DNA from 3 places in the Marinomonas phycocola genome. Region 3 is predicted to be linked to each of the others. Evidence: predicted binding sites of a transcription regulator. Region 3 holds the regulator's gene; each other region holds the start of a gene.
The links. The regulator FliA, encoded in region 3, starts transcription of late flagellar genes. The targets are predictions, from matches to a motif close to CTAAAGTTNNNNNNNNNNCNGCCGATA.

Region 1: flgK (flagellar hook-associated protein FlgK) is a predicted target of FliA. The motif match lies at 1,213-1,239, and genes of this name have one in related genera.
Region 2: ACMUMJ_RS00920 (DUF5610 domain-containing protein) is a predicted target of FliA. The motif match lies at 1,486-1,512, and genes of this name have one in related genera.

The regions. Positions count from the first base shown of each region.
Region 1 covers NZ_JBLIXL010000006.1:6,597-9,742, reverse strand. The annotation lists gene ACMUMJ_RS06065 (flagellar basal body P-ring protein FlgI) at 1-127, shown strand, start outside; gene flgJ (flagellar assembly peptidoglycan hydrolase FlgJ) at 176-1,186, shown strand; gene flgK (flagellar hook-associated protein FlgK) at 1,303-3,146, shown strand, end outside.
Region 2 covers NZ_JBLIXL010000001.1:188,870-192,015, forward strand. The annotation lists gene pabB (aminodeoxychorismate synthase component I) at 1-440, opposite strand, end outside; gene ACMUMJ_RS00915 (alpha/beta fold hydrolase) at 511-1,386, shown strand; gene ACMUMJ_RS00920 (DUF5610 domain-containing protein) at 1,561-2,895, shown strand; gene ACMUMJ_RS00925 (GspH/FimT family protein) at 2,983-3,146, shown strand, end outside.
Region 3 covers NZ_JBLIXL010000003.1:206,228-209,373, forward strand. The annotation lists gene flhF (flagellar biosynthesis GTPase FlhF) at 1-851, shown strand, start outside; gene ACMUMJ_RS03955 (RNA polymerase sigma factor FliA) at 950-1,684, shown strand; gene ACMUMJ_RS03960 (chemotaxis response regulator CheY) at 1,740-2,120, shown strand; gene ACMUMJ_RS03965 (protein phosphatase CheZ) at 2,130-2,930, shown strand; gene ACMUMJ_RS03970 (chemotaxis protein CheA) at 2,942-3,146, shown strand, end outside.

The sequences.
Region 1 (3,146 bases), on a different contig from region 3:
AGGTGCTTCTCTCAATGACATTGTAAGGGCGGTTAATCAAGTGGGTGCGGCCCCTGGTGATGTAATGGCGATACTTGAAGGGTTAAAGCAAGCGGGTGCATTGAATGCTGATTTGGTTGTAATATGATGTTTGTTTAACTGAGTTGGATGCATAATATTTAGGTGGTGAGAAGTTATGAATAAAATTAATTCAAATGATTTTTATGCTGATTTCTCTTCATTGGCAGCATTGAAAACGCAAGCTCAAAAGGACCCTGGGGCTGCGTTGAAAAAAGTTGCTCAAGAGTTTGAGTCAATTTTTATTGGGATGCTACTAAAAAACATGCGCAGTTCTAATGAGCTGATTGGTGGGAGTGATTTGTTTTCTAGTAATCAAACTCGTCAATATGAAGAAATGTTAGATTCTCAAATGGCACAATCAATGGCGAAATCTGGTGGTGTTGGGTTGGCTGATGCGTTGATTAGGCAATTTGAAGGACGTGGTACGTCTGGTATTGCTCAGTTTGATTCTTCTGGGGGAGATACGGAGTTACTGCAAAATATAGCGACTCAAGACTTGGCTAAAATCCAATTGTTGGCTCAAGAGGCGAGTCGGCGTTTATTGGACAAGTCTGAGCGCATCGAGGCAGAGAGTGTTTCAAATAACCAACCTATAGGGAATGTCGCTGCGAATAGCTCTGCTCAATACGCTCCTGTTCCTGTAAAAAATGTGATATTTGAGTCACCCGAAGCGTTTGTTGAGCAGCTGTGGCCATTGGCAAAGCAAGCTGGAGAACAGCTTGGGGTCAATCCTAAAGCGATTTTAGCTCAGACGGCTTTGGAGACAGGGTGGGGGAAATTCCCTATTGCTAAGGCGGATGGAACGGCAAGTTTTAATATGTTTGGTATAAAAGCGGACTCACGTTGGGGAGGAGAGAGGGCTGTTGTTACAACGCTTGAATACGATAATGGTGTGGCTAAAAAGCAAAAAGCCCCTTTCAGAGCGTATGAATCCTTTGCGGAAAGCTTTAATGATTATGCTAATTTTCTTCAAACCAGTGAGCGGTATAAAGATGCCTTATTAGTTGGCGATAATGCGGCAATGTTTGCCGCTTATCTTCAAAAAGGTGGGTATGCCACCGATCCTAATTACAGTCAGAAAATAGACAGTATCCTTTCTAGTAAATGGTTTGAAACACTTCTTTAATCTGATTTAGTACTTTTCATAAATTGGTCAAGTTTTTGCATGCCTAACCGATAGACTTAATATCCTTGCTAACCTATTAGCATAAAAAAATTGAAGTGAAATCGAGGTGAGTCGTTATGAGTGCAAGCTTATATTCAATTGGATTGTCCGGTATTCAAGCCAGTAGTGCCCTTATTACTACAACTGGGCAGAATACAGCGAACGTTAATACGGCTGGGTTTAATCGACAAACTACGATTCTTACTTCCACGCTAAATGGCGGTGTTGCGATTCGTGATACTGATCGTGTAGTTGATCAATTCTTAAATCAGCAGGTTCGGGCGGATACATCTGCCAATAATTATTATGAAAAATATCATCAGTTGGCGACAACGGCTGATGAAATTGTCGGTGATCAGTCTGTTTCTTTAAATACTTACCTTGATAATATGTTCTCTGCGCTTCAAGCGGCAAACGCAGAGCCGACCAATTTGGCAACGAGAGATATCGTTCATACGAATATAACCAATATGGTGAGCCAGTTTAATGAGTTGGCTGGTTTTGTGGATAGTCAAAGTGATCTAGTGGATGGTCAACTCGGCACAGTGATTAATGAAATCAATGAAATAGCAGGTCAAATCGCTAATTTGAATGAAAAGATCTCAGTTCAAGAAGCTGTCGGTGGTCGTGTTGCTAATGAATTGAGAGATCAGCAAGAAGAATTGGCAAGAGGCATTAGTGAGATGATCGATGTGAAATTATCGTATGACTCTAATGGTCTAATGGAGCTTCAATTAAAAAATGGCCAGCCATTAGTTTTACAGGATGATGCGAAAGAGTTGATACTGTCTCCTAATGAGCAAAATCCTTCAGAGTTTGATCTGAAATTAGATTTTGGTCGTTATGAGATAGGCTTGAATAACGAGTCTCTGGGTGGACAGTTAGGCGCTTTAATGGACTATCGCAATGATATGCTAACGGAAATGGATCGACGCTTGGGGCAGCAGGCCATCGTTCTTGCTGATAGCATGAATTCTCAAAATGCATTAGGCCTAGATTATAACGGTGAGTATGGTAAAGATTTGCTTTCTTTAACATCGATACAGATCAATCAAAGCTCTGAAAATTCAAGCTTATTCCATGATGTTAATATTCGCCCTGAGACTGGAAAATCTCATGAAATAACGACAGATACTTACAGTTTAACAATGAGATCGGCAACCACATTTGATGTAACAGGTTTTGATTCTAATGGTAATGCAAACGGTGTTCTCGTTAGTGTTGATTTAAGCACGGCGGTTCCATCTGCCGATGGTTATGTGTCAATACCTGGTCTCGGCATTGAAGTTAGGCTACAAGAAGATCCAAATGTAACCTTTGCTAACGGCGATTTTTATCAGTTTACTCCCACTGATGGTGCCGCAGGAGGTATCTCTGTTGCTGCAAGTACGGGTGAACAACTGGCATTAAATGCACCGATTATTGTTTCAAGTGCGCTAACAAATATCTCGAACGCAGAGATTAGTCTGTCAGATATTACTGATGTCGATTTTGCAACCTCTGGTTTTGTTGCTGGTGGTGGTCTGGATGCAGCGGCACCGCAATCAATTCGATTTACGTTAGCAGATGAGTATGAAGTGATTGATGGTGGCGGGAATGTTTTGGCGACTGTATCTAATATCACTGACTATAATAATTTACTTGAGCAGGCTGGGTTGAACTCTGCTGGATACGATGTGTCTGTTTCGTCTATACCTACTCCTGGTGATTCTTTTGATATGTCGTTTAATTCTTCTGGATCAGGGGATAATTTTAATGGATTAAAATTGGCGGACCTACAAAATCAGAATTTGGTTGAAGGCGGAAGGTCTTATACTCAAAGTTATACGGCGATGGTGACTAACATTGGTAGCCAAACCCATTCATTGAAATTGAATATGGATTCCAGTGATACCGTTTTGCAACAGAGCTTAAATAGAAG
Region 2 (3,146 bases), on a different contig from region 3:
ATAATAGCCCACCCATACAGACCTGCTACTACATCTGGTAATGTGATATCTCGCTTTGTTGACTCTGGTAATTCTTCCAAATATTGACCGCTTTCATAAGCAAAGTATCCCATGACGCCTCCTGTAAAAGGGTATTTTTTGGAGGCTCTTTTTGCCCATGGTTCATCACAAATAAGAGAAAGTAACGTGTTAATTGTTTTAAAGGGAGAACGCTTTTTAGAAAAGTCGTATAATGCTTGATCTTTCCATTCTAATGTATGGGTGTGCGCATTTGCGCTTATCGTTGCTAATGGATCCGCAACGATAATATCAAATCGTGTGTCTGAGAAATGATTATGATTACTGTCTAACAGTATCGGTAAAGGAAGGTCTCGAAATTGTTCGAACAGTGTTACTAATTCTTCTTGATAAGGAAGATTTATCAGTCTAATGTCTGCCATAATAAACCTAAGAAATATAAAGTTTGGTATTGTATCGACATAATTTAAGTTCTCACAGGTATATTATAAAGTGACAGACGTTTTTTTTATAAAGTCTCCTCATACGCGATTGGCTTATAGAGAGTATCACCACTCTCAAGCGCCAAAAGGGTCGTGTTTAATGTTGCTACATGGCGCGGGAGTAGGAGGTGAGTTAACGTGGGACGCGATGCTGCCTTATTTAACGAATTGGGAAACTATATTGGTTCCAGATTTAAAAGGTATGGGTGAAAGCTATGGACATTCGGGAGAAGAGGAGCCTGTGTCTGTAATCGAATTAGCAGAAGACATTCACGCTCTCACTCAGTTTTTACAATGGCAGACATTTGATGTAATCGGCTATTCTTTAGGTGGTTTGGTTACTTTATTATTAAACCAATTAAGGATTGGATTAGGCTTGCCTAAATTAACGAAAATGGCGCTTTTAGAGCCGGCAGCTTTAGATCGTGTGGATCTATTTGAATTGCAAGAGTTGCGCAATAAATATCGTGCAGCATCAGATGTGATTCGTGAAACTGGTGATGTTGAATTGGGCGTTTCAAATTTTATGGATGGTGTGTCTCCTAATAGAAGAAAGCAAACCTCTACTGAAACTATAGCCAAATCAAGGCTTGCTCATAGACCGTTTGGTTTTGCTTATGCACTTGATTCAGTGACAGAGTTGGTGGATGAGTATGTTAAGCACTCTCATTTAAGAGATGATTTGCTACGACTAACCAATCAAGTACTCATTCTTTCGGGTGGTATTAGCCATCAGTCTTTAATTCAGCATTATGATGTATTGGAGAGTCAATTTGATGGGTGGCGGCATCAGAGTATTGTTGGAGCAGATCATTCGTTGCCCTTCCAAAAGCCAAGAAAAATCGGAAAAATACTCGATAATTGGTTTTCATTAAAAGAGCCATGAGGTATTTTTGATATTGTAATTCTTTATGATCAAAGAATTATTTGTTTTTAAAGGTATTTTTAGATATTTTCAAATATTTTTTTTTAATGCAATAATTGATTAAAGTTTGCTCGGTCTTGGCCGATAACTGACGATACAGTAAATTTATTAGGTTTTTGACCAAGGCGGCATATGATGTCTGACTTTTTTAAAGCAGCGAGTGATTTATCAAAAGTAAATTACCACAGTAACTTTCAAAGAACTGAAAGAGAGCTTCAATCTCCTGTTAATCAAACATTTCGTTCATCTGATAAGTACGACCCTGCAAGTCAAAGCGCCCGTGCAATGGGTGTTGTGCAAGAGCGTTTATTTTCTTATGTTTCGAGAACCTCTTCGTCACAAGAAGTCGTTACCTCAGAAAAAACAAGCGAAGCGGGTAAGAATCAAGCCTCTAAAAATGATTATTCTCCCGAATCGGTCAGTCAGCGAATTATTGGCTTTGTCGGTAATTATATGGACAAATTGCGTGATGGCGGTGCCAGTGAAGAAAGATTGAAAAGCGTATTTGAAACAGCGCAAGCAGCCGTTAGCAAAGGCATAGAAGATGCAACTGAACAGTTAAAAGGCTTAGAATGGCTTAATGATGGTGTGAAAGCAAATATTGCGGATACTGAAAGTCACATTGCTAAAGGGTTTGAATCACTATCAGATCGCTTTTTTGACATTCAAAAAGCGGCGGAGATTGAAGCCATTGAAAGTGGGGCGGCAATTACATCCGAGACGCAATATCGTCGTACAAGCTCCACTGATATTCAGATTGAGACTCGTGATGGCGACACTGTTAGCTTATCTCTGTCCGCGTTACAGGCGTATCAAGAGCAAATATCCTCTGCAAAAGTGCAAAATGAATCAGGCAGTGCCAGTGAGTATTCTCGTTATACGAGCAGCCAAAGCGAGTTTGCTTTTGAGTTCTCTCTTGATGGTGAATTAGATGACGCAGAGTTAGAAGCAATCAATGCTCTTGTTACTGATCTGGCTGATGTGGCAGACACCTTTTTTAGTGGCGATATGAAATCTGCGTTCGAGCAAGGCCTCAAATTGGGTTATGACTCTAGTGAATTGTCGGGTTTTGCAATGGAATTAAACCATACTGAATCATTTAGGCAGTCAAGTGCTGCCGCAGCGTATGGTCGGACTCAAGGAAATGCGCCAGAGAGCTTAGGGCAATCTGTGATTAAGCCTTTGGCTGAATACAATAAAAAGTTAAGTGAATTGTCTCAAAAGGTAACCTCTCAATTTGAAAATATGAATGAGGTGGCCAGCCAGACTCTAGATCGTATTTTAGAGATGCGTGCTGAATGGGAAGAAAGGAAGCAGTATGTTGCAGATATTTTGGGCTTCAGTAATTCTTTATTTTCAAATGCATTGTCTAAAAATGACCCTATAAATGATCTTGATCCTAGTGCTTCTACAGTCAATTCTGAAAGCAGTGGTGTTACTGCCCCAGAAAGAGACAGCACTCAAGTATAAATGACACAGCGCGTCGCGCTTTTAATTGTCGCTGTGACCAATAAATAAGTGTTAGTTTATTAAAATAAGAGACAAGGATGTTTCTTTATGAATAAAGTTAAAGGATTTACGTTAATTGAGGTATTGGTCGTTATTACGATTGTATCGTCAGTCAGTGTTTTTTTATCTTCGTCGAATGCATTTTCTCTTCTTTCTAATGAAAACACGTTATTAAAAGCAAAAGAAAATCTGGGGCTATCCTTATTAAGGGC
Region 3 (3,146 bases):
ATCAAAAGAATCGCCAAGCTGCTGAGCCTGAAACTACTCAAAACCAGAAAATCCCAGCTTTAGTGAAAGTTCAAGAAAAGCTAAAAGGACTCGGAATCTCTGATCAAGTATCATCAAGATTGCTGGATGATATTGATTTACTAGGCAGAGAAGATGATTGGAATAGAGTACTCGCGCATTTAGCTGATCATATTCCAACAAGAGTGAAGACAAGTGAGTTGTTAGGCTGCATTGCTTTTATGGGGCCTACAGGTGTTGGGAAGACAACAACTATTGGTAAAATCGCGGCACAGCATGTTCTAAAATACGGTAGTGATAGTGTTGTGTTAGTTACTACGGATACTTACAGGATTGCTGCGCACGAGCAGCTGAGAACGTTTGGGAGAATATTAGGCGTCCCTGTTGTTGTTGTTAATGAATATTCTGATTTGAATGATGTGTTGGATAAGTATGCAGATTATTCATTGGTTCTGGTTGATACTGCTGGTATGAATCCAAGAGATAGGAATCTTGAGCGTCAGCTGTTAATGATTAACCGCGCTAGGGCAAATTTGAAAAAATTGTTGGTTTTACCTTGTACTAGCCAACGACAAGTATTGAAAACAGTAGTCGATGTGTACTCTGAGGTTAGATTGGATGGCTGTGTATTAAGTAAGCTTGATGAGTCTGCATCTCTAGGAGAGGCGATCAGTGTTGTTGTTGAAGAGAACCTTCCAGTAGTGTATGTTGCTGATGGTCAAAGAATTCCTGATGATATTCAGCCTGCGAGATCTCATAATTTGGTGAGTCGAGCTGTTTATGTTGCAGAGCAATATAGTCATCTTTATAGCTCTCTTAAGTATGGTAGTTAGTAATTTTATGTTACTTTTCGACTATCTTGGTCATCTATGTAGTAATGTTTACATGGTGCCTTTAACTGAAAAATTACTAGGTTGTTTTTTTATTGTTTATGCAGACTAAGATCGGCTATGACGCCTACTCAAAAAATGCGCATCTAACGATTGATACTATTGTTAATCAATATGGTTTTCTAGTTAAGAAAATTGCTTATCACTTACTAGCGAGAATGCCGAGTAGTGTTGAAGTAGATGACTTGATTCAGGCTGGCATGATGGGCTTGTTAGAGGCTCATAAACGTTTTGAGTCAAATAAAGGTGCAAGCTTTGAAACTTATGCTGGTATTCGTATTCGTGGCTTCATTATGGATGAGGTTAGGAAAAGCGATTGGGCCCCGAGATCTGTAAGAAAAAATGGTCGAGCAGTAGCGAGTGCAATTAATTCATTAGAGTCTACTCTTGGTAGAGAAGCAACAGATATGGAAGTTGCAAATTTCATGGGCGTTGGGCTTGATGAATATCATGATATGCTACAGTCTTCAATGTCGAGTCAATTGTTTAGCTTTGAGGAACTGTTAGATTCTGATGGTTTAAATTTCGAAAGTGGAACTGAGAATGTATCTAATCCATTAGAGAGTGTTGAAAATCAAGATTTTCAACACTCTCTGGTTGAGGCAATTGATTCTTTGCCTGAAAGGGAGAAGTTAGTATTATCTTTGTATTACAATGAAGAAATGAATTTAAAAGAAATTGGTGCTGTTTTAGGTGTAAGTGAATCTCGAGTAAGTCAAATTCATAGTCAAGCTGCTATGAGGTTGAAGGTCAAATTGATTGATTGGCGAGAATAATTTTTGAGTTTTGAAATACTACCTTTGGGTTGTGGAGGTTGAATTGGATAAAAATATGAAAATCCTAATTGTTGATGATTTTTCAACAATGAGAAGGATAATAAAAAATCTTTTACGAGATTTAGGCTTTACAAATACAGTTGAAGCCGATGATGGAACAACGGCTTTGCCAATTTTACAAGCAGGATCAATCGATTTTCTTGTGACTGATTGGAATATGCCCGGAATGACTGGTATTGAATTACTTCGAGCTGTTCGCGCAGATGATAAGCTCAAAACGATACCTGTATTGATGGTAACGGCTGAGGCAAAGCGAGATCAGATTATTTCTGCTGCCCAAGCAGGCGTTAATGGTTATGTAGTTAAGCCTTTTACTGCTGTCGCATTGAAAGAGAAAATTGAGAAAATTTTCGAACGTATAGATGCTGGAAAGTAGGAGTTGAGAATGTCTGATAAGTCCGATTCTAGTTTGGATGATTTTGAAGTAACTGTGAAAAATGGTGCCATGGATTTACTTAATAGTATTGAAATTGGGGATTTTTCGAGCGCTATTCAAATAATTCAAGAGTTAAGTGAGGCTAGACATAAGAGCTTTTATAACGAAGTTGGTAACTTAACTCGTAGTTTACATAATGCCATTAAAGACTTTAAAGTTGATTCTGTTGATGCAGCTAACGCTGAGCTGACAGATGATTCTGATGAAGAGAATGGTTCTAAAATTACAGATGCTTCTGATCGATTGAACTATGTCGTTGAGATGACAAGTAATGCTGCGAATAAAACTATGGATATGGTGGACAGCAGTGTCCCTGTTGCAAGTGAACTACAGAAACAAGCTAAAGAGCTAAGAAAGGACTGGGGACGTTTAATACAAAGAGATCTTTCGCCAGAGGAATTTCGTCAGTTATATAAAAGAATTGATGTATTTCTTTCGTATGCAGATGATAGCGCAACGACTTTGCATACTAACCTAAACACAATTTTACTTGAGCAAGGTTATCAAGACTTAACAGGTCAAGTTATCACTAAAGTAAATGAACTAATTCGCGATGTTGAAGAGCAACTTGTTCACTTAGTAGCCGTTGCTGGTCGGGTCGATAGTATTTCAGGAATGGAACACGAACTAATAGTAAAAGAAGATGATGACTCTCGTGGACATGGTCCGGCCATCAAAAATGATAACAATCCAGAAGTATTGAATAGTCAAGACGAAGTAGATGACTTGCTTTCAAGTCTTGGTTTCTAAAGGAGCTGAGGATGAGTTTCGAAGTCGATGAAGAAATTCTTCAAGATTTTTTAGTTGAAGCTGGGGAGATCCTAGAACAGCTTTCTGAACAATTAGTAGATTTAGAGCAAAACCCAGAAGATAAGCCGTTGTTAAACGCTATCTTTAGAGGGTTTCATACTGTAAAGGGTGGTGCTGGATTTTTGCAGCTAACCCCTCTAGTCGATTGCTGTCATT